DNA from 3 places in the Streptomyces sp. NBC_01352 genome. Region 1 is predicted to be linked to each of the others. Evidence: riboswitches for the same ligand, from Rfam matches in the RefSeq annotation. Region 1 holds a riboswitch; each other region holds the start of a gene.
The links. Region 1 has a riboswitch for cyclic di-AMP ahead of OG252_RS21070 (C40 family peptidase). Riboswitches for the same ligand answer to the same signal wherever they lie in the genome.
Positions count from the first base shown of each region.

Region 2: another riboswitch for cyclic di-AMP. It lies ahead of OG252_RS09930 (M23 family metallopeptidase); the one in region 1 lies ahead of OG252_RS21070 (C40 family peptidase).
Region 3: another riboswitch for cyclic di-AMP. It lies ahead of OG252_RS27150 (M23 family metallopeptidase); the one in region 1 lies ahead of OG252_RS21070 (C40 family peptidase).

Region 1 covers NZ_CP108354.1:4,563,706-4,570,637, forward strand. Annotated here, with positions in the region: gene pcrA (DNA helicase PcrA) at 1-687, opposite strand, end outside; gene OG252_RS21065 (ScyD/ScyE family protein) at 804-1,895, opposite strand; cyclic di-AMP (ydaO/yuaA leader) riboswitch at 2,160-2,329, shown strand; gene OG252_RS21070 (C40 family peptidase) at 2,338-3,516, shown strand; gene OG252_RS21075 (hypothetical protein) at 3,551-4,168, opposite strand; gene OG252_RS21080 (hypothetical protein) at 4,305-4,658, opposite strand; gene OG252_RS21085 (C40 family peptidase) at 5,190-6,254, shown strand; gene OG252_RS21090 (MMPL family transporter) at 6,487-6,932, shown strand, end outside.
Region 2 covers NZ_CP108354.1:2,081,127-2,088,058, reverse strand. Annotated here, with positions in the region: gene OG252_RS09955 (aspartate aminotransferase family protein) at 1-418, shown strand, start outside; gene OG252_RS09950 (helix-turn-helix domain-containing protein) at 502-1,131, shown strand; gene OG252_RS09945 (DUF6126 family protein) at 1,128-1,250, shown strand; gene OG252_RS09940 (tyrosine-protein phosphatase) at 1,265-2,062, opposite strand; gene OG252_RS09935 (alpha-galactosidase) at 2,243-4,315, shown strand; cyclic di-AMP (ydaO/yuaA leader) riboswitch at 4,623-4,782, shown strand; gene OG252_RS09930 (M23 family metallopeptidase) at 4,785-5,777, shown strand; gene OG252_RS09925 (DUF6250 domain-containing protein) at 5,974-6,690, shown strand; gene OG252_RS09920 (SGNH/GDSL hydrolase family protein) at 6,836-6,932, shown strand, end outside.
Region 3 covers NZ_CP108354.1:5,818,735-5,825,666, forward strand. Annotated here, with positions in the region: gene OG252_RS27130 (MarR family winged helix-turn-helix transcriptional regulator) at 1-471, opposite strand, end outside; gene OG252_RS27135 (dihydrofolate reductase family protein) at 565-1,695, shown strand; tRNA gene OG252_RS27140 (tRNA-Met) at 1,965-2,038, shown strand; gene OG252_RS27145 (PP2C family protein-serine/threonine phosphatase) at 2,188-3,285, shown strand; cyclic di-AMP (ydaO/yuaA leader) riboswitch at 3,523-3,679, shown strand; gene OG252_RS27150 (M23 family metallopeptidase) at 3,691-4,737, shown strand; gene OG252_RS27155 (aldo/keto reductase) at 4,869-5,819, shown strand; gene OG252_RS27160 (PrsW family intramembrane metalloprotease) at 5,885-6,932, opposite strand, start outside.

The DNA.
Region 1 (6,932 bases):
GAAGCCGTCGGTGGCCTGGGCGGCGAAGTCCTCCTCGTCGATCAGCTCGTTCTTCAGGTTGCTGATCTTCGCGCTGAAGGACTTCGGCGGGAAGCGCTTGGGGTCGAGGTCCAGGTCGCGACAGACCAGGGCCATCAGGCGCTTGGAGTCGGCGGCGTCGTAGATCGAGAAGGACGAGGTGAAGCCGAGCTTCTTGCTCTCGCGCCGCAGGATGCGCACGCACGCGCTGTGGAAGGTCATCACCCACATCGCGTTCGCGCGCGGGCCGACGAGGTGCTCGACGCGCTCCTTCATCTCGCCCGCGGCCTTGTTGGTGAAGGTGATCGCGAGGATCTGGCCCGGATGCACGTGCCGCTCGCCGAGCAGGTGGGCGATGCGGTGGGTGAGCACGCGGGTCTTGCCGGAGCCGGCGCCGGCCACGATGAGCAGCGGGGTGCCGTGGTGCACGACCGCGGCGCGCTGGTTCTCGTTCAGCCCGTCCAGGAGCGCGGCCGGGTCCACCGCCGGGCGCGGGGCGCCGTCGCGGTAGTACGCGTCCCGGTCCGGCGGCACGTCGAACTTCCCGCCGAACAGATCGTCCGGAACGGGCTCCGGTGCGTGATCGTCGTCGGGCGGCGGGGGTTCTTCCTCGTGGGCCCGGGGGCCCTGGAGGTTCGCCAGGAAGCTGTCATCAAAGAGGCTGCTCATCGCTCTCCGAGTCTAGGACGCCCCACTGACAGCCCGCCGCCACCCCAAGAACTTCGCCCCGTTCGAAGGGTTCTCCGGAAGAACTCCGCAAGGACTCCGGAAGGCTCCCGCAGGGCTCAGAAGCCGAGGATCTTCCAGAGCTGGCCGCCCGGTGTCTTCCTGCCCTCCAGCATCGTGCCGTCCCGGTCCGCGATCGACCAGGCCGAGACGTAGACCTTGCCGTCGTACGGGTCGACGGCCACGCCCGCCGGGAACGGCACCTTCACGCTCGTACGTTTGCCGTGCGAGACCTTCGTCACCCGGCCGGCGAAGAGCTGGCTGACGTACAGGTCGCCCTTGTCGTTGAAGGCGATGCCTCCGATGGAGCCGAAGCCGGACTTCCAGCCGAGGATCTTGCCGGTCCGGGGGTCGACCTTCCACACCCGCGCGGTGGGCTTGGCGGCCTCGCCGTTCAGCTCGCCGACGTAGAGCGTGCCGTCGGGGCCGAGGGCGAGGGAGGTGGGGACGGACTCGTTGCCGTCGTGGTCCGGGAAGACCGTGAAGGGGCGGGCCCTGCCGCCGGGCGAGACGACGACCAGGTCGTTTCCGGCCGCGTCCGCGACGATCTTGCGGCCGTCGGGGAGGGCGAGGACGGCGTACGGGTTGGACTCCAGCGACGCCTTGTGCGGGTTGTGCCGGAACTCGACGGCCGAGATGTCCGCGGCGATCCTCGCCTTGCCGTGCCCGAGGTCCAGCAGCTTGCCGAGGGTGTTCCAGGGCGGGGCCGTCGGGACTCCGGCCTCCGGCGGGGCGTACGTCTCGACGCCCCAGACCTTGCCGTGCAGGGCGGAGACACCGTCGAGGCCGGTCGCGAAGCCGCCGTCCGGGGCGGCGCCCGAGGGCAGCCCCTTCACCACCCTGTGGTGCTTCCACGCGCCCCCGTCCCAGTAGACCTTGGTGAGCGCGGAGGTGAGTCCGACGCACGTCTCGCCCTCGGGCCCCTCCCCGATGCACTTCTTGCCGCCCCGGCCGGCCTCGGCGACGTACAGCCGACCGTGGTCGTAGGAGAGCTGGCGCGGGTTGTCGAGGCCGGTCGCGATCACCCGGACGACCGGTTTGCCGCCCGCCTGACCTCCCTGGCCCGCGCTGGCGGGCGCGACGCCCGCGGTGGCGGCGAGTGCGACTCCTGTCGCGAGTCCCGTGGCGACGAGTGTCCTGCGTTTCGTCATGGCCGTGCCCCTCTTCCCCAGCCACGGCACCGGACCGCGGCTGGGTGGAAGCTAGCGCCCCGAAGGGGGCGGACGTCATCACTCCGGCGAAAATACGCACAAGTCGTGGCAGATCACTCCGGATCGACCACGGTGAGCCATGTCCTGACCCAAGGTCACGAAAATGTATCGGGCATATCGAACATCAACCTTCACAGGGGCCACACCAGTTGGCTACGGTGCCGGACAGGCCGTACGACACCCACCGGCGAACGTCGCCGGGCCGCACGGCCTCCGCCGAGTCCGACGCGCCGCCGCGCGCCCGGAGCCGGGGACCCACCGACCTTGGGGTGAATCGGCCCGAACTCCCTTCCAGGGAAGGGCCGTAGGGCAAACCTTCCTAACCACCCGCCCGAACCCGACAGCTAACTCGGTAGGCGGAACGTGGAAGGAGTCGCCTCCCTTGGCGTCGCACCGCAAGTCGCGCCCTTCGGGCACGCGCGTAGCAGGCATACGGACCCCGGCCCTTGCCACGGCCGCCCTCACCTCCGTGGCCCTGCTGTCCCAGACGGCCAACGCCGCCCCGTCGGCCGACGACAAACCGAGCCTCGAAGAGGTCGAGAAGAAGGTCGACGACCTGTACCGGCAGGCGGAGTCGGCGACCGACAAGTACAACGCGGCCCAGGAGAAGACCGCGAAGCAGCGCAAGCGCGTCGACACCCTCCTCGACGACGTCGCCCAGCGCACCCAGAGCCTCAACGAGGCGCGGGAGGAACTCGGCACCTTCGCCGCCGCCCAGTACCGGACCGGCGCCTCCGCCCCCGACACGGCGACCTTCCTGCTCGCGGACTCCCCGCAGGACTACTTCGACCAGACCCAGCTGATGGGCCGGCTGACCAACCGCCAGAAGGGCGCGGTCGACGACTACGTCACCGAGCAGTCCGAGACGATGAAGAAGCGCCAGGAGGCCACCGAGAGCCTTCAGACGCTCACCAAGTCACAGGGCGAGCTCAAGACCGCCAAGGCGACGGTGCAGACGAAGCTCGCCGACGCCCGCGCGCTGCTGTCGCAACTGACCGCCGAGGAGAAGGCCCGGCTCGCGGCGATCGAGCGGAAGAAGCAGCAGGAGGCCGCGGCCAAGGCGGCCGAGCTGGCGCGGCAGCAGGCGGCGGAGCAGAAGGCCCGGGAGGAGGCGGCGGCTCAGCAGGAGACGGACAGCGGCTCGTCGAGCTCTTCCTCCTCCACCACCACCGACTCGTCCACCGCCACGGACGCCTCGTACGCCACCAAGGCCGAGAAGGCGCTCGCCTTCGCCCGCGCCCAGATCGGCAAGCCGTACGTCTGGGGCGCCACCGGCCCCGAGTCCTACGACTGCTCCGGCCTCACCCAGGCCGCCTGGAAGGCCGCCGGCGTCGACATCCCGCGCGTCACCTACGACCAGGTCAAGGCCGGCACCACGGTCTCCGTCTCCGCCGCCCAGCCCGGTGACCTGGTCTTCTTCTACGACGACATCAGCCACGTCGGCCTCTACATCGGCAACGGCATGATGATCCACGCCCCGAAGCCGGGCGCGTACGTCCGCGAGGAGTCCATTTTCTACGACGGCGAGTCGTCGATCCACAGCGTGGTGCGGCCGGCCTGACCGGACGCCGCCCGGCCGCGGGCGCGGGCCCTGGTCAGTGACCTCCCTGGTTCTCGACACAGGGCCCCGCTCCCGGCTGGGGCTCGGCGTAGACGCCGTGCACCTCGCCGGTCAGCTCGTCCTTCGTCACCCGCCCGGACACGCACACGACGCCCGTGTAGACGGCGTAGTACCCGTTCCCGACGGAGACGCCATGCTCCTCGCCGCAGCCGACACGCCGCAGTGCCGCCTCCACGCGCTGGTCGCTGAAGCGGCCGAACTCCCCGGAGCCGCCTTCCTTCCGGACCTTCGCCAGCTCCGTGAGGATGAGCTCGGCCGACGCCTGCCCACTGGCCTGCTGCTCCGCGCTCAGGGACGCCTGCATGCGGTAGGCGTGGTTGTCGGCGTAGTTGGGGGGCGCGTCGGCGGGCCCGTCCGGCAGGCCTCCGTCCGGGCTCGACGTGCTCGGAACGGGTGAGGAAGGCAGCGCGGTGGGTGTCCCGGCCGGCTGCGCGCACGTCGGCGGGGGCGGGTAGGAGGGCGTCGGGCTGCCCGACTGCGCGGAGCCGGCCTCATCGGCCGCCCCGCCCTTCTGGCTGCCGCACGCGGTCATGGTGATCACCATGAGGGAAGCTGCGGCGGCGGCCATGGCGGCTGATCGTCTGAAGGGCATGGGCAGAGTTTCCCCGCTCGGAGCGCGGGTTGTCATGAGCGGAACTACTCAGACCGTCGCCGCGAAGGTCTTTGCCGCGAAGGTCTTTGGAGAGGCCGAGGATGCGCGACCTCGGCCCGGACCGGCGTCCGGTTCCTCAGGTCCACAGCACCGCGATGAAGATGTTCGCCGTGGTCAGCGCGCCGACCAGCCCGAACAGCCGCTTGTCCACCGTCTCCTCGTCCCGCTGGACGTAGACGAGCCCGAGGATCACGATCAGCAGGGCCAGCTTCACGCCGATCTTGATGTTGTTGACGGACTGGTCGTCGGCCTGGTTGAGGCCGACCAGGACGACGCCGGTGACCAGCATCGTCAGCGCGCCGTGCAGCATCGCCGGGACGAAGCGGGCGGTGCCCTGGCCCATCGCCTTCATCTGGGTGAGGAAGCCGCCGAGCAGCGAGGCGATGCCGATGATGTGCAGGCCGACGAAGAGATGGATGAGTACGTCCATGAGGCCGGAGCCTAATCAGACCCCCGGGCGCCCTCCGACACCGCCCCGTCCCAACCGCCTCTTTCGACCCCGGCCCCGACCCCGACCTCGGCCCCGGTTCCTGCCTCGCCTCACCCACCTCGCCTCGCCGTGGCAGATCTTGCATATATGCGGCCCATAGCACCCGCCCGCCCTCACTGGTCCGGATTCGGCACATCGGTCATCGCTCTGCGTGAAGTCGACGGGGCCGACCGCGGATCACGGTCACATACGGTCACCCGGTGGTCAGCTCGGAGAACTTCCGCACATCGCGTTACCCCGCCGTCACACTCAGGTTTAGCGTCCTCCCTCAGGTGACCGGCTCCCCACCGCCGCCCGGACCAGGGGCGGCAGTCGGCCACCACCGCCGAGAAGGTCCGGCGGCGGTCCGCTCCCCCTGTGCGGGTCGTCGCCGGACGCGTGACCGCCCCCGGGTGGCCGTACGTCCGCTCCGCTTGGCGTTCGTACGGACAGGGCGGTCGTACGAGTCGTACGAAAGGACGTGCAGTCCACGTGGCAGCGCACCGCAAGCCCCGGCAACGCTCGGTCAGCGGCACCAAGGCCCGGACGGCGGCGACGATCGCCCTCGCGGGCGCGGCGACCGCGACCGGCTTCGACGGGACCGGACACGCCGAGCCTCAGCTCACGCCGGCGCAGGTCAAGGCGAAGGTGGACAAGCTGTACCAGGAGGCGGAGGTCGCCACCGAGAAGTACAACGGCGCGAAGGAGAAGGCGGAGGCGGCCCAGTCGCGGCTGTCCAACCTGCGGGACGAGGCGGCACGCAGGACGGAGACCCTCAACTCGGCCCGGGACGCGCTGGGTTCCATGGCCGCCGCCCAGTACCGCGACGGCGGCCTCGACCCCGCCCTGCAACTCGCCCTCTCCGACGACCCCGACCAGTACCTGGACGGCGCCGAGTTCGCCGAACGGGCCGGCAGCCGCCAGGCCTCGTCCGTGGCCGGCGTCCGCGAACAGCTCCGGGAGATCGAGCAGCTGCGCGGCGCCGCACACATCGAGCTCGCCTCCCTGCAGTCCCGCCAGGCGGACCTGAAACGCCACAAGAAGACGATCAACGGCAAGCTGGGCGCGGCCCGACAGCTGCTGTCCCAGCTGCCCACGGAGCAGCGCGCAGGGCTCGGCGAGGGGGACGCGGCCCGCGCCTCCCGCTCGTCGACGACCGCCCGGGACGGCCTGACGGCCCCCGGCTCAGCCACCGCTCAGGCCCCCAACTCCCGCGCCGCGGCCGCCGTCTCGTACGCCTACTCCAAGCTCGGCAGCCCCTACGTCTGGGGCGCGACCGGCCCGGACGCCTTCGACTGCTCGGGCCTCATGCAAGCCGCGTACCGCTCCGCGGGCATCTCCCTCCCCCGCACCACCTACGCCCAGATCGACACCGGCACCCGCGTCTCCCGCTCCGAACTGCTCCCCGGCGACCTGGTGTTCTTCTACTCCGCCATCAGCCACGTCGGCATGTACATCGGCAACGGCCAGATGGTCCACGCGCCCAATCCGTCGGCGCCGGTGCGGGTCGCTCCGATCAGCGAGATGCCGTTCGCGGGGGCTACTCGGGTGGTGTGAGGGGGCGGCCGATCGGAAGGCTGCCTCACTCTCGCGTCACGGGCAACACCGGAACCCCGAGCCCGTGATACTCCTCGGGTTCGAGAGCGTGCGTGCGGCACACTCGCCTCCGGGCCCTCCCCCGTAAGCGAAGCGCTCGTACTCAACGGACGAGGGTCCACCAGTCGGTGGACCTCAAGTTCAACCGGTCGCTGCTGTCGGCGCCACACCCCCGACGAAGAGGGTGGACGCCATGAAGAATCTTCCCGTACGCATGGCTCGTTGGAGCGCCGCCCACCCCTGGCGGGGCATCGTCGGCTGGTTCGTGTTCGTCGTCCTGTGCCTCGGTATCGGCATCACCGTCGGCACCAACGCGGCGACCACCGAGGACTTCCGCATCGGCGAGGCGGGACGCGGCGAGGCGATCGCCGCGGAGGGCGGGTTACAGCAGCGCCCCGTCGAACACGTCCTGATCACCGCGAAGCCGGGCACCGGAAAGCTCGACATCGTCGCGGCCGACTCGGCCGCCGCCGACGTCGCCGCCCGGATGCGCAAGCTGCCCGAGGTGCTCTCCGTCACCGACCCGGTGCGCGGCGCGGGCGGCACGGCGGTGCGGGTCACCGTCACCATGAAGGGCCCGGAGCTGGAGGGCAAGGAGCACGTCGACCCGCTGCTCGAGCAGACCGCGGCCGTACAGAA
Region 2 (6,932 bases), 2.5 Mb from region 1:
GATCGTCGCGAACGCCCGGGCCATGGGAGAGCTGCTGAAGTCCCGGCTCACGGCACTCGTCGACAAGTACGAGCTGCTCGCCGACGTCCGCGGCCGGGGCCTGATGATCGGCATCGAGTTCGGCAGGCCCAAGTCGCTGAAGCTGCGCAGCCGCTGGACCATGCTGCAGGCCGCGCGCAAGGGGCTCTTCGCGCAGATGGTGGTCGTCCCGCTGCTGCAACGCCACCGGATCCTCACCCAGGTCTCCGGCGATCACATGGAGGTGATCAAGCTGATCCCGCCGCTGGTCATCGGCGAACGGGAGGTGGACCGCTTCGTCGACGCCTTCACGGACGTGATGGACGACGCGCACAGCGGCGGCGGCCTGATGTGGGACTTCGGCAAGACGCTGATCAAGCAGGCGGTCGCCAATCGGTGAGGGCCCGCCCGATCTGGAGGCAGGATTTTGCCTCTGAGGCAATAAATTTGCCGCAGAGGCAAGCCTCCGGCTGAATGGAGGGCATGAGCTCTCCCGAGTCCGAGCCCTCGGCGGGGCCGGTCACCGACCTGCCCGCCGTCGCGCCACAGCTGCGTGCCCTGCGCCGCCGTGCCTCCCTCACCCTGGAGGCCGCGGCCCGCGCCGCCGGGATGTCGCCCGCCCACCTCTCCCGTCTGGAGACCGGGCAGCGCCAGCCCTCGCTGCCGATGCTGCTGGGCCTCGCCCGTATCTACGGTACGACCGTCTCGGAGCTGCTCGGCGAGACGGTCGCCGACCGGGACGCCGTGATCCGCGCCGCCGACATGGAACCGACCGCGGCGGGCGGCTGGACGTACTGGCCGGCCGGCGCACCCGGCCGCGGCATGCAGGCCCTGCGCGTCCACGTGCCGTACGGCTCCCAGGGCGACATCGTGCGCGTGCACCCCGGCGAGGAGTGGCTGTACGTCCTCGAGGGACGGCTGCGGCTGCGCCTCGGGGACACCACCCACCGGCTCGCCCCGGGCGACAGCGCGCACTTCGACTCGCTGACCCCGCACCGCATCGTGGCCGAGGACCGCGGCGGCGTCGAGCTCCTCTTCGTCCACACCCTGCTGCAGAGTCCCACGGCCACGCTGTGCCTGGGCCCCGGCCCCACGACTGGAGACATGCCATGAGCAACATGGAGGAGAAGTTCCCCCGCGCCTTGTGGGTGCGGCTGATCATCTACCTCGCGGTGGGGCACCTCTTCGCCGCCTTCATCTACCTGCTGTTCGCGCTCGGGGCCAAGCAGTGAGGGCCGTATGAGGGTCAGTCGAGCAACCGCTCCCGCAGCCGCTCCCGGATCTGTGGAGTGACCCCGAGGCCCTGCTCCAGGTACGCCTCGACGCTGCCCCACGTCTCCTCGATGGTCTCGAAGGCCGCCGCCAGATACTCGGCGCGCGCGTCGAACAGGGGGCTGAGCAGCTCCATGACCTCGGGGGAGTAGGCCGAGGCAGCGGTGCTGCTGCGACGCACCTTGTAGCGGCGGTGCCTGGCGTTCGACTTCAGGTAGTCGGCGACGATCGCCTCCCGCTCCACGCCCAGGGTCAGCAGCGTCACGGCTATCGACAGGCCGGCGCGGTCCTTGCCCGCGGCGCAGTGCATCAGCGCCGGGACGCTGTCCTCGGCGAGCGAGCGCAGCACCCGGGAGTGCTCGCCGGTGCGCTCCTTGATGAGCATGCGGTACGACGCGATCATCCGCTTCGCGCCCTTGTCGTCGGAAAGCAGCTCGCGCAGCTGGTCGAGGTCGCCGTCGCGGACCATCTTCCAGAACTCGGCGCCGTCCGCCGGGTCGCTCAGCGGCAGGTTCACATTGCGCACGCCCGGCAGCTCGACGTCGGGACCCTCGAACTTCTGGTCCGCGGCGTTGCGGAAGTCGAAGATCGTGTGCAGGCCCAGGGAGGCGAGGAACGCCGCGTCCTCCTCGGTCGCGTGCGCGAGGTGGCCGCTGCGGAACAGCACGCCGTGCCGCACCCGCCGGCCGTCCACTGTCGGCAGTCCGCCCACGTCCCGGAAGTTGCGCACGGCGGCCAGCTCGGGCTCGGTCGACGGGACCTGCTGCGTCACTAGGGCTCCCCCCAATCGGTCCCGCCGCCGCGGCTCGACGACGGGCACGCCCTCGACGATACGACATGCGTTCCTGGGGCAACGAGTTGTCCACAGGCGTTGCACCGAGGGCTCACCGCCCTTGATGATGTTGGCGCTTGAGTGGACCTGTTCGTGCTTGTTCGAATCTGTGAGGGACGCATGCCGGAGATCGCCGAGAACGGCCGCACGTGGCTTCTGTCCGGACCGACCAGCAGTTACGCCCTTCACCTCACCGCCGACGACGAGCTCCTGCACCTCCACTGGGGGCCGCGCATCGCCCTCGTCGACGCCGAGGCCCTCGCCGTACGCCCGCTGCCCGACTACTGGCCCTTCGAGTCCCCGCTCGACGGCCGCGAGGAGTACCCCGTCGAGGGCGGCGCCCGCTTCGTCCGGCCCGCCCTGTCGGTGCGCACGTCCGAGGGGCGCGGCACCGAGTGGAGCTTCGAGGCGCACGAGACCGAGGACGACGAGCTGCGGCTGCGGTTCCGCGACGGCGGACTGGCGATCACGCTGCACTACCGGATGCGGGGCGACGTACTCGAACGGTGGGTGACCCTGGACAACGACGGGCCCGCCGCCGTGGAACTCCTGCGCGCCGACTCCGCCACCTGGACGCTGCCCGACCGTGACGGCTGGCGGCTGTCCCAGCTGCACGGCCGCTGGGCCGCGGAGTCCCGGCTCGTGCGCTCTTCCCTCACCTACGGTGAGAAGGTCATCGGCAGCCGCCGCGGCCACACCGGGCACCAGCACCTGCCCTGGGTGGCGCTCGACACGGACGCGACCGAGGAGCGCGGCGAGGTCTACGGCTGCGCCCTCGGCTGGTCCGGGTCCTGGCGCATCGCCGTGGCCCAACTCCCGGACGCGCGTGTGCAGATCACCGGCGGGGCCGGGTACGACGACTCCGGGCTGCTGCGGCTGGCGGCGGGGGAGTCCTTCACGACGCCCGTCTTCGCCGGCCTGTGGAGCGACGGCGGCTTCGGCGGGGCCAGCCGCGCCTGGCACGCCTACCAGCGCGCGTACGTCATCCCGGACGCGGACCAGGACCGGCCGGTGCTGTTCAACTCCTGGGAGGCCACGGAGTTCGACATCTCCGAGGAGCAGCAGAAGGTGCTGGCGCGGCGGGCCGCGGCGATCGGCGTCGAGCTGTTCGTCGTGGACGACGGCTGGTTCGGGGCCCGTACCAGCGACCGCGCCGGGCTCGGCGACTGGAAGCCCAACCCCGACCGCTTCCCCGGCGGCCTCAAGCCGCTCGGCGACTACGTCCACGGCCTCGGTATGCAGTTCGGCATCTGGGTGGAACCGGAGATGGTCAACCCGGACAGCGAGCTGTACCGGGCCCATCCGGACTGGGTCCAGCACCAGACGGGGCGAAAGCGGACGGAACTCCGCAATCAACTCGTATTGAACCTCGCCCGCGAGGACGTCCAGGAGTACCTCTGGGGGCAGCTCCACGAGCTCCTCTCCAGTGCTCCGATCGACTACGTGAAGTGGGACTTCAACCGCTGCTTCACCGACGCGGGCTGGCCCGGAGAGCCGTATCCGCAGCGCCTGTGGGTCGACCACGTGCACGCCCTGTACCGCCTGTTGGACCGGCTGCGGGCGGCCCACCCGGGCGTCGCCTTCGAGTCCTGCTCGGGCGGCGGCGGCCGGATCGACCTCGGCGTGATGAGCCGTACGGACCAGGTGTGGACCTCGGACAACACCGACCCGCTCGACCGGCTCGCCATCCAGCACGGTTTCAGCCAGATCCACCCCGCCCGGGTCATGGCCGCCTGGGTCACCGACAGCCCCAACACCCAGCTCAACGGCCGGGCAAGCTCCCTGCGGTTCCGCTTCGTGAGCGCGATGGCCGGGGTGCTCGGCGTCGGGGGCGACCTCGCCGAGTGGACCGAGGAGGAGCTGGCCGAGGCCCGCGACTGGGTGGATCGCTACAAGGAGATCCGGCCCCTCGTGCAGCGCGGCGACCTCTACCGGCTGCGGCCCCCGGAGGGCGGGCTGAGTGCGGTGCAGTACGTGCTCGGTGACGAGGCCGTCGTTCTCGCCTGGCTCCAGGCGCAGCATCACGGCGAGCCGGTGCCGGTGCTGCGGCTGCGCGGCCTCGACCCGACAGCAGCGTACGAATGCCTCGAAACGGGCGAAGTTCACCGAGGTGCCGTATTGCTGCATCACGGACTGCGGACGGGGCTGCGCGGTGACCTCGATGCGACGGTTCTCCGGCTCCGTCGCATCTAGGGCTTCTGTCTGAATTGGCCCCTTCATTCCAACTCCGTCTGGAATAGAGGGGCCTGTGCGTGTGCCACGTGAGGAGCGTCATATTCGTGACCGTGCGTCGCCCGTCATGTTCACGTAATCAATGCGGTTTTCAAGGGTGTTTGGTCAAAGAGAGCCTCCTGAAAGCACGGAGGGTGACCGGGAATTCCCTCAGGTACCAAACAGAAACACATTCAAGGGCAACCACTTACTTGTCCCTTTGCGTCTTGGTCGCTTACGTTCACCACCGATCCGGACGGACGCCCAATCCTGCCGCCGCCCGGAGCCCGCACACCAATCACCCGTCCATGGCAGGAGCGGGGGACCCACAGGTAGAACCGCCTGTTCCGGTCTCCGGAACGGCTAGGGGTTAAGCCGTACTTCGGTACGGCCGGGCATCTCCAGTCCGCACCCGACAGCTCACCTCGCAGGCGCCGGAGAGGAATTCGCCATGCCCGCCAAGGGTAAGCATCGCCGACCGAAGACCCAGCGCTTCACCCGATCCATCGCCGTTGCCGGAACCGGCGGCGCCGCACTTGCTCTGCCGCTTCTCGGGGCCACCGGCGCCAACGCCGCCACCCCGCAGTCCGTCTCGGAAAAGGCCGTTCAGTCGTCCGTTCCGGCCACCGTGAAGAACGTGGCCGAAAAGACGACGGCCGAAAAGACGACCTCCGCGAAGCCCTCGGGCACGAAGACCTACTCCGTGCAGGCCGGTGACTATCTCGCGAAGATCGCGGACGAGCAGAATGTCAGCGGTGGCTGGAAGAAGCTCTACTCCGACAACCGCGAGGCCGTCGGCGCCGACCCGTCGCTGATCCACCCCGGTCTCAAGCTCTCGATCGGCAAGAAGGCCACGACGAGCACGCCCAAGTCCTCGTCGTCCTCGGGCTCTTCGTCCTCTTCATCTCCTTCGTCGTCTTCGTCCAAGTCGTCTTCTTCGTCTGATTCGTCGGATTCATCCGCCTCGTCGAAGTCGTCCTCCTCCGGGTCCTCCTCCTCGAAGACCGAGGCGGCCACCCAGAGCGCCGACACCGCCAGCGGCTTCAGCGCCCCGGTGAGCGGCGCCGTCGGCACCGCCTACCGCACGGCGGGCAGCATGTGGTCCAGCGGCTACCACACCGGCGTCGACTTCAGCGTCCCCACCGGTACCTCCCTCAAGGCCGTGGGCGCGGGCACCGTCGTCTCCGCGGGCTGGGGCGGCGCGTACGGCAACCAGGTCGTCGTCAAGCTCGCCGACGGCTACTACGCGCAGTACGCCCACCTGTCCTCGCTCTCCGTCTCGAACGGCCAGTCCGTGACGGCCGGCCAGCAGGTCGGTCTCTCGGGCGCGACCGGCAACGTCACCGGTCCGCACCTGCACTTCGAGATCCGCACCTCGCCGGACTACGGCTCGGACGTGGACCCGGTCGCCTACCTCCGTACGAAGGGCGTCTCCGTCGGCTGATTCCCCGACTGCTCGTCCGACAGCTGCCGAAGGCCGGATCCCGATCCCCGGGTCCGGCCTTCGGTGTGTCGATCTGTGCTCGTTCATGGTGATCGCTTCATTGCGGTTTTGTGGCAAGCGTGCCCAGGGCGTCGCTCGTGACGGGAGAGTGGGGACGCAACAGCCTCGATCGCCCTCCCGGAAGGAGCCGTCTCCCGTGACGAGCACGCGTAGAGCATTCGGAGCCCTGGCCGCAGGCGCCGCCCTGGCCGCCCTCGCCCCCGCGACCGACGCGAGCGCCACGCCCCGCCACCGCCGGCTGATCGCCCACGACGACTTCCGTCACGGGCTCGGCCAGTGGGCGGTGGAACTCGAGAAGGGCGGCATCGTCACCGCCTTGCGCGGGACCCTGGAGGTCGACGTGCCCGCCGGCGCGACGGTCTGGTTCAAGAAGCGGCTCGAAGGGCCGTACGTCCTGGAGTACACCGCCACGCCGGTGTCGGCGGGCGGGGTCAACGACCGGGTCTCCGACCTCAACAACTTCTGGAACGCCGTCGACGTCCGTTCCCCCGGCGACCTCTTCGCCACCCGGCGGAGCGGGGCGCTGGCGGAGTACGACCACCTCAAGACGTACTACGTCGGCTACGGCGCCAACACCAACACGACGACCCGGCTGCGCCGTTACGTCGGTGAGGCGGGCGTCCGGCCGCTGGTGTACGACTACACCGAGCCGCTGCTCGTGGCGAACGAACCGAACCGGGTCCGGATCGTCTCCGACGGCTCGGGAGTCCGGTGGTGGGACAACGGGCGGCTCGTCTTCGACTACAGCGATCCTCAGCCGTATACGAGCGGGCACTTCGGCTTCCGGACCACGTGGAGCCATTTCCGGATCAGTGGATTCCGGGTGTGGCAGTTGCCGCCTCAACAGCGCTGAGAAGAGGGCTATTCCTGGTTTGACCAATCCTTGAAGAGTGGCTTATCTCACCGAACGTCAACCCTTTCCTACGGTCGCGTAGCTCACATCCGAAGGGGAATCATGGGCCGACGTGGCAGACGATTCGAAGAATGACAACAGATCAGTGATCGGGTCGTACGTGGCGGTGGGGGACAGCTTCACCGAGGGCGTCGGCGACCCCGGTCCCGACGGGTCGCTCGTCGGCTGGGCCGACCGGTTCG
Region 3 (6,932 bases), 1.3 Mb from region 1:
CGGCGCGGACTGGGCGTCGTCGCCCTGGAGGCCCTCGGCGATGCCCGTGCAGATCTCCTCCAGCTGCTCCACCTGTTCGTCGGTGAGCCGGTCGAAGAGGGAGGCGCGGACCGTCTCGACGTGGCCGGGCGCGGTCTGCTCCAGGGTCGTCATGCCCTCGTCCGTCAGGACCGCGACGGTGCCGCGCTTGTCCCAGCGGCAGTCCTCGCGCCGCAGCAGCCCGTCCTTCTCCAGGCGCGTCACGGCGTACGTCAGCCGGCTGCGGGTGATCTTCAGCTTCTCGGCGAGATCGGTCATGCGCAGCCGGTGCTCGGGCACCTCGGAGAGGTAGGCCAGGATGGTGTAGTAGAGGTGCGGCATGCCGGCCTCCTGCTGGAGCTGCCGGTCGATCGCGTCCTCCAGGAGTTGCGTCGCGGCGATGTACGCGCGCCAGGCGCGCTGCTCCTTCGGGGTGAGCCAGCGAGTCGTCATGCCCCCAGTGTAGGTTTGCTTCAAACTTGAACCAAGCCCGCCGTGACATGAACCACGCCCGCCGTGCCGCCGCCTTCGAGAGGGACCGCGCCGATGCCCCACCCGTACGTCCTCCTCTCCGCCGCCGTCTCCCTCGACGGCTACCTGGACGACACCGGCCCCGACCGCCTGCTGCTCTCCGGCCCGGCCGACTTCGACCGGGTCGACGAGGTGCGGGCGTCCGTCGACGCGATCCTGGTGGGCGCCGGGACGATCCGTGCCGACAATCCGCGGCTGCTGGTCAACTCGGCGGAGCGGCGGGCGGCCCGGGTGGCCGCGGGCAAGCCGGAGTATCCGCTGAAGGTCACGGTCAGCGGGTCGGGGGACCTGGACCCGGCCGCGAACTTCTGGCACACGGGCGGCGAGAAGATCGTCTATACGACGGAGAAGGGCGCGGCCCGGGCTCGTGCGGTGGGACTGGCGGCGGACGTGGTGCCCCTCGGTGCCGAACTCGACTGGCGGCGGTTGCTGGAGCACCTGCACGACGTCCGTGGGGTCCGGCGCCTCATGGTCGAGGGCGGCGGACAGATCCACACCCAGCTGCTGCGGCAGGGGCTCGCCGACGAACTCCAGCTGGTGCTGGCCCCGCTGTTCGTGGGCGACCCGGACGCGCCCCGCCTGTTCGGCCCCGGCCCCTACCAGGGCGGACGCCTCCGGCTGGTCTCCACCCAGCCGGTCGGGGACGTCGTCCTGATGCGCTATGAGCCGACGGCACCGGGCAGCGGGCCGCACGCCTCCGCCGCCGACCACCACTGGCTCGCCCTCGCCTGCGAACTGGCGGCCCTGTGTCCGCCCTCGGACACGGCGTTCAGCGTGGGGGCGGTGGTGGTGGCGGCCGACGGTACGGAGCTGGCGCGCGGCCACTCACGGGAGGGCGACGACCCGGTCGTCCACGCGGAGGAGGCGGCCCTCGCGAAGATCACGCCGGGTGACCCCCGGCTGGCCTCCGCGACGGTGTACAGCAGCCTGGAACCGTGCGCCCGCCGCGCGTCCCGGCCGGCGCCGTGCGCGCGGCTGATCCTGGACGCGGGGGTGCGGCGGGTGGTGACGGCGTGGCGCGAGCCGGACACGTTCGTCGCGGGGGCGGACGGGAGCGGGGTGCTGGTGGCGGAGGGTGCGACGGTCGTCGTGCTCCCGGAGTACGAGGCGGTGGCGAAGGCGCCTAATCGGCATCTGCTGGGTTGACGAGTGCCTGCGGCGGCCTGTGCGGGTGGGGTGGGGGTGCGCGTAGCGCCTTGTGTTGTGTGGGGGTCGGGGACGTGTCGGGGGGTGTCCGTCCTCGGAACGGCGCGGAATCGGTTCCTCATCGAGGTGCCGGTGTTGACGCGCCAACCGCTGCGGGCGGACACCCCCCGACACGTCCCCTTGCCGCCGTGCGCGAGTGCGGACAATCCGGGCAGCCGGCGTCGATGCGACTTCCGTCCCGCGGATGGCGTACACTGAAGACACAACGACGCGGGGTGGAGCAGCTCGGTAGCTCGCTGGGCTCATAACCCAGAGGTCGCAGGTTCAAATCCTGTCCCCGCTACTGAAGGCCGAGGGCCGGAATCCAGAAATGGGTTCCGGCCCTCGGTGTATGTGTACGCCGGTCGGCCCTCACCGGTCGCCCCCCGCCACCGGTCCGGGAAACCTGGGTGCAGTGGTGACGGGACCGGACGTACGTGGGGGAGACGAGTGGTGCGGCCTGGTGACGCGGAGGAGGGGCGCCGCATCTCCAGCCTGCGGGTCGTTCTCCAGGTACTCCCCGTCCTGCTGATCGTCGGGGGAGTCTTCTACGACCTCCTCACCCCGCACGCCTTCACCGCGATCCCCTTCTTCACCGCCGCCCCGCTCGTGGCCGCGCCGGTCTACTCGCTGAGCGGCACCGTCGTGACAGGGGGCGTGGCCCTGATCGCCACGTACGCGGTCCATGCCCGGTACGGACTCGCCGCGGACGCCGACACGGTCACCGAGGTGGTCACCGTGGCCACGGTCGCCGTGCTGGCCGCCGTCATCAACCGTGTCGTACGCCGGGGCGAGGGGCGCCTCGCCTCCGCGCGCGGGATCGCCGAGGCCACCCAGCGCGCGGTGCTGCCCGAGCCCGCCGGACGGATCGGCGGGTTCGACATCGCGGCCCGCTACGAGGCGGCCCAGGCGGACGCCTTCATCGGGGGTGATCTGTATGCGGTGCAGGACAGTCCGTACGGCGTCCGGCTCGTCGTAGGTGATGTGCGGGGCAAGGGGATGGGGGCGGTGGCGGCGGTCTCCATCGTGATCGGGGCCTTCCGGGAGGCCGCCGAGCAGGAGGCGACGCTGGAGGCGGTCGCGCAGCGGCTGGAGCGGGCGCTGGCGCGCGAGGCCACGCGGCGGGGCGGGATCGAGGCCTTCGAGGGGTTCACGACGGCCGTGCTGGCCGAGCTTCCGTACGGGCGCGGCGTGGTGCGGATCGTCAACCGGGGGCATCCGCCACCGCTCCTGCTGCACGTCGACGGCACCGTGCGCTGCCTGCTCGCGCGGGAGGCCGCGCTGCCGCTCGGCATGGGAGACCTCGGCACCTGGCCCGACCGCGCCGACGAGACCGGTTTCCCGGCCGGGGCCACGCTGCTGCTGCACACCGACGGGCTGTCCGAGGCGCGGAACGCCCGCGGGGAGTTCTACGACCCCGAGGCGCGGCTCGCGGGGCGCACCTTCCGTGCCCCCGGTGAGCTTCTGCGCACCCTCGCCGAGGAGGTGCGCCGGCACACCGGAGGCGGCATGACGGACGACATGGCGCTGCTCGCCGTACGACGGCCCTGAGGGTCCGTTGTTACGAGGGGTGATCGGATGAGAGCCCTCCGCATAACAACTGACGCACCGTCAGCACTTGTGGGGTTGCTGAGGCTTGGCCAACTCGCCCGTTTTTCGCCGGTCATGGGTCGTAAGTCCTGCGCGGAAAGGTTAATGATCAAGAGGAACAGCTTGGAATCAGGGCCCCGCGTCTATTAACGTTCGATAACGCAGCGCGGTCGTCCCAGCCGTCACAAGAGTCGGCTCCGTGCGCACGCGCCGAATCCCGCAAGGGAACCGGGGAACCACCAATTGGGGTGAATCGCGCGGAAACCGCCGTGAAGTCACGGCCGGTATACGCGCGTAGGAGACCTTCCTGCTCCGAACCCGTCAGCTAACCCGGTAGGCGAGAAGGAAGGAAAGGAGCACGCCCACGTGGCGTCCAACCGGCCTGCCCCAGAAGCCCCGTTCGTGCCGAGCCAGCGCGACACCGAGACCTTCGGCTACGGCACCTACAGCACCGACGAGGGCCCCTGGACGGAGTGGAATCCCACCGAGGAGTCCCTCCCACCCGTACGTGGCCGGCATCGCGTCGCCAAGCAGCGCGGCGGACTCGCGCGCGGCGGACTCGCCCGCAGCTCCACCGTCCTCGGCGTCGGCGTCATAGCCGCTGTCGGCGCGGGCGGCATGGCCAGCGCGCAGACCGGCAAGCCGCCGGTGTCGATCTCCATGCCCGACCTGCCCAACGTGGGCTCCCTCATCTCCGACGACTCGGACGCCGCCGAGGACTCCACCACCGCGCTCAGCACCGTCAGCGTGGCCGCCGCGGACACCGAGGAGAGCACGGCCGACGCCGGCGAGGTGCTGCGCGCCCGGATCATGGCCCAGGCCGAGCAGCAGCAGGACCAGGTCGAGAGCAAGGCCGCGGCTGAAGCCGTCGCCGAGGCCGAGAAGGCCGCCGCCGACGCGGCCGCCAAGGCGGAGCAGGAGGCCGAGGCCAAGGCCGCCGCCGCGAAGAAGAAGGCGGAGGAGGAGGCCGCGCAGAAGGCCGAGGCCGCGCGCCTCGCCGAGCTGGCCAAGCAGTTCGCGCTGCCGACCTCCTCGTACACCGTCACCTCCACCTTCGGCCAGGCCGGCTCCCTTTGGTCCTCCGGCTACCACACCGGCCTCGACTTCGCCGCGCCCACGGGCACGCTGATCAAGGCCGTCCACACCGGGACGATCACGCAGGCCGGCTGGGACGGGTCGTACGGCTACAAGACCGTGCTCACCCTCGATGACGGCACCGAGATCTGGTACGCCCACCAGTCCTCGATCAGCGTCAGCGTCGGCCAGAAGGTCAACACCGGTGACGTGATCGGGCGCGTGGGTGCGACGGGGAACGTGACCGGGGCGCATCTGCACCTCGAGGTCCACACCGACGGTTCCGGCTCCGGGATCGACCCGATGGCGTGGCTGCGGAGCAAGGGCCTCAACCCCTGACCGTCGTGTTACCCGAGTCCCGGCGGTCCTGACGGCATCCCCCCGACGTCAGGGCTGCCGGTCAGGGATTTACGGGGTTTTTGCGTGTGACCATGGAATCGGGGGATCCTGGGCGGTCGTTGAGGTGAGGTATGACTTCACCTTCGCTTCGCAAGCTCGGTTCCTCGGACCTCGAGGTCTTCCCGCTGTCCCTCGGAGGCAACGTCTTCGGCTGGACCGCCGACGAGGCGGCCTCCTTCGCCGTCCTCGACGCGTACACCGCCGCGGGCGGCAACTTCATCGACACCGCCGACTCCTACTCGGCGTGGGTCGAGGGCCACCGGGGCGGCGAGTCCGAGACCGTCGTCGGCAAGTGGGCCAAGGCGCGCGGCAACCGCGCGGACGTGGTGATCGCGACCAAGGTGAGCCAGCACCCCGAGTACCAGGGCCTGACCGCCGCCAACATCAAGGCCGCCGCCGACGCCTCCCTTCGGCGCCTCGGCACCGACTACATCGACCTCTACTACACGCACTTCGACAAGCCGGATGTGCCGGTGGAGGAGATCATCGGCGCGCTCGACGAGCTCGTGAAGGCGGGCAAGGTGCGGTACATCGGCGCGTCCAACATCTCCCCGCAGCGGCTCGAGGCGTCCCTCGCCTTCTCCGACCGGGAGGGCCTGGCACGGTACGTCGCCCTCCAGCCCCACTACAACCTGGTCTCCCGCGACACGTACGAGGGCGACCTCCAGAACCTGGCCGAACGCTCCGGCCTCGCGGCCGTCCCGTACTACGCGCTCGCCTCCGGCTTCCTCACCGGCAAGTACCGCCCCGGCACGACCGTCGACAGCCCGCGGGCCGGCGGCGCGGCCAAGCACCTCGACACCGAGCGCGGCCGCAAGGTCCTCACCGCCCTGGACGAGATCGCCCGGTCCCACGACGCGCCGGTCGCCACGGTCGCCCTGGCGTGGCTCGCGGCCCGGCCGACGGTGGCGGCGCCGATCGCCTCCGCACGCACGGTCGAGCAGCTGCCGGCGCTGGTGGGGGTGGCGGAGCTGGCCCTGACGGAGGCGGAGGTCGCGCGGTTGACGGAGGCGTCGGCCTGATCTTTGGGCGCGCACGTCTCGGTGTCCGGCGGTGGCCTGCCGGTGTCCGGCGGTGCGCTTCCTGATTACGTCCGATACGGGTTGTACGAGTTGTAGGAGGGATACGGCACCGCCGGATACGCGGCAGGCCCCGCCGGATACCCGTACACCCCGTACACCGGCCACGGCGGCGCGGTCACCGCCACCGGCGGTGCCGTCGCCCGTGCCGCGTGGTCCAGCGCGGGGCGCGCCACCTCCCGGCGCCACCACAGCTCGGCCAGCAGCTCCCGTTCCCGTACGACGAAGTCGGCCTCGGCCCGCCCGCGGCGCCCCCGATGCCGTAGGAAGGCCAGCGAGGTCGCGTACGCCTCGTACTGCGCCACCGCCCGCGCCGCGGGCCGACCGAAGTGCCGACGGGCGTAGTCGCGGGCCAGTCGCCGTGCCCGCATCGAGCCGAGCGCGTACGGCTCGGTCGGCGACAGCCAGCCCGCCACCGCGTAAGCGGGCAGCTCTTCCCGTACGGTCTTCAGCTCACGCTGCCGGGTCCAGATGACGAGCCAGGTCAGCAGCCCGAAGGCGGGCACCATGAAGGCCGCGTAGACCGCGAAGAACCCGTACTCGCCGAACGTCGAGGAGCCGTTCCAGATCGCGTGCATGCCCATCGCGAGCAGCAGCCCGGACAGCGGCAGCAGGACGCGCCGCAGGTGGTGGCGTTCCGCCGAGAGCGCGGAGATGCCGAAGCCGATGCCGGTGAGGACGGTGAAGAGCGGGTGCGCGAACGGCGACATGATGATCCGCACGAAGAAGGTCGCCGCGGTGACGGAGGCGATCCCGGTGTCGCCGGTGAGCTGGTCGGTGCCGAAGGCGGTGCCGAGGTAGAGGATGTTCTCGGTGAAGGCGAAGCCGGTGGCGGTGACCCCGGCTATCACCACCCCGTCCACGATCCCGGTGAAGTCACGGCGCCGGAAGAGGAAGACGAGTAGAACGGCCGCGGCCTTGGCCGACTCCTCCACGACCGGCGCTATGACGGTCGCGCCGAGGGTGTCCGCGCTGGAGGGATCCGCCGTGGCCGTCGCTATCCATCTCGTCGCGAAACTGTTGGCGATGATCGCTATCAGCGCCGCCGCGCAGGCC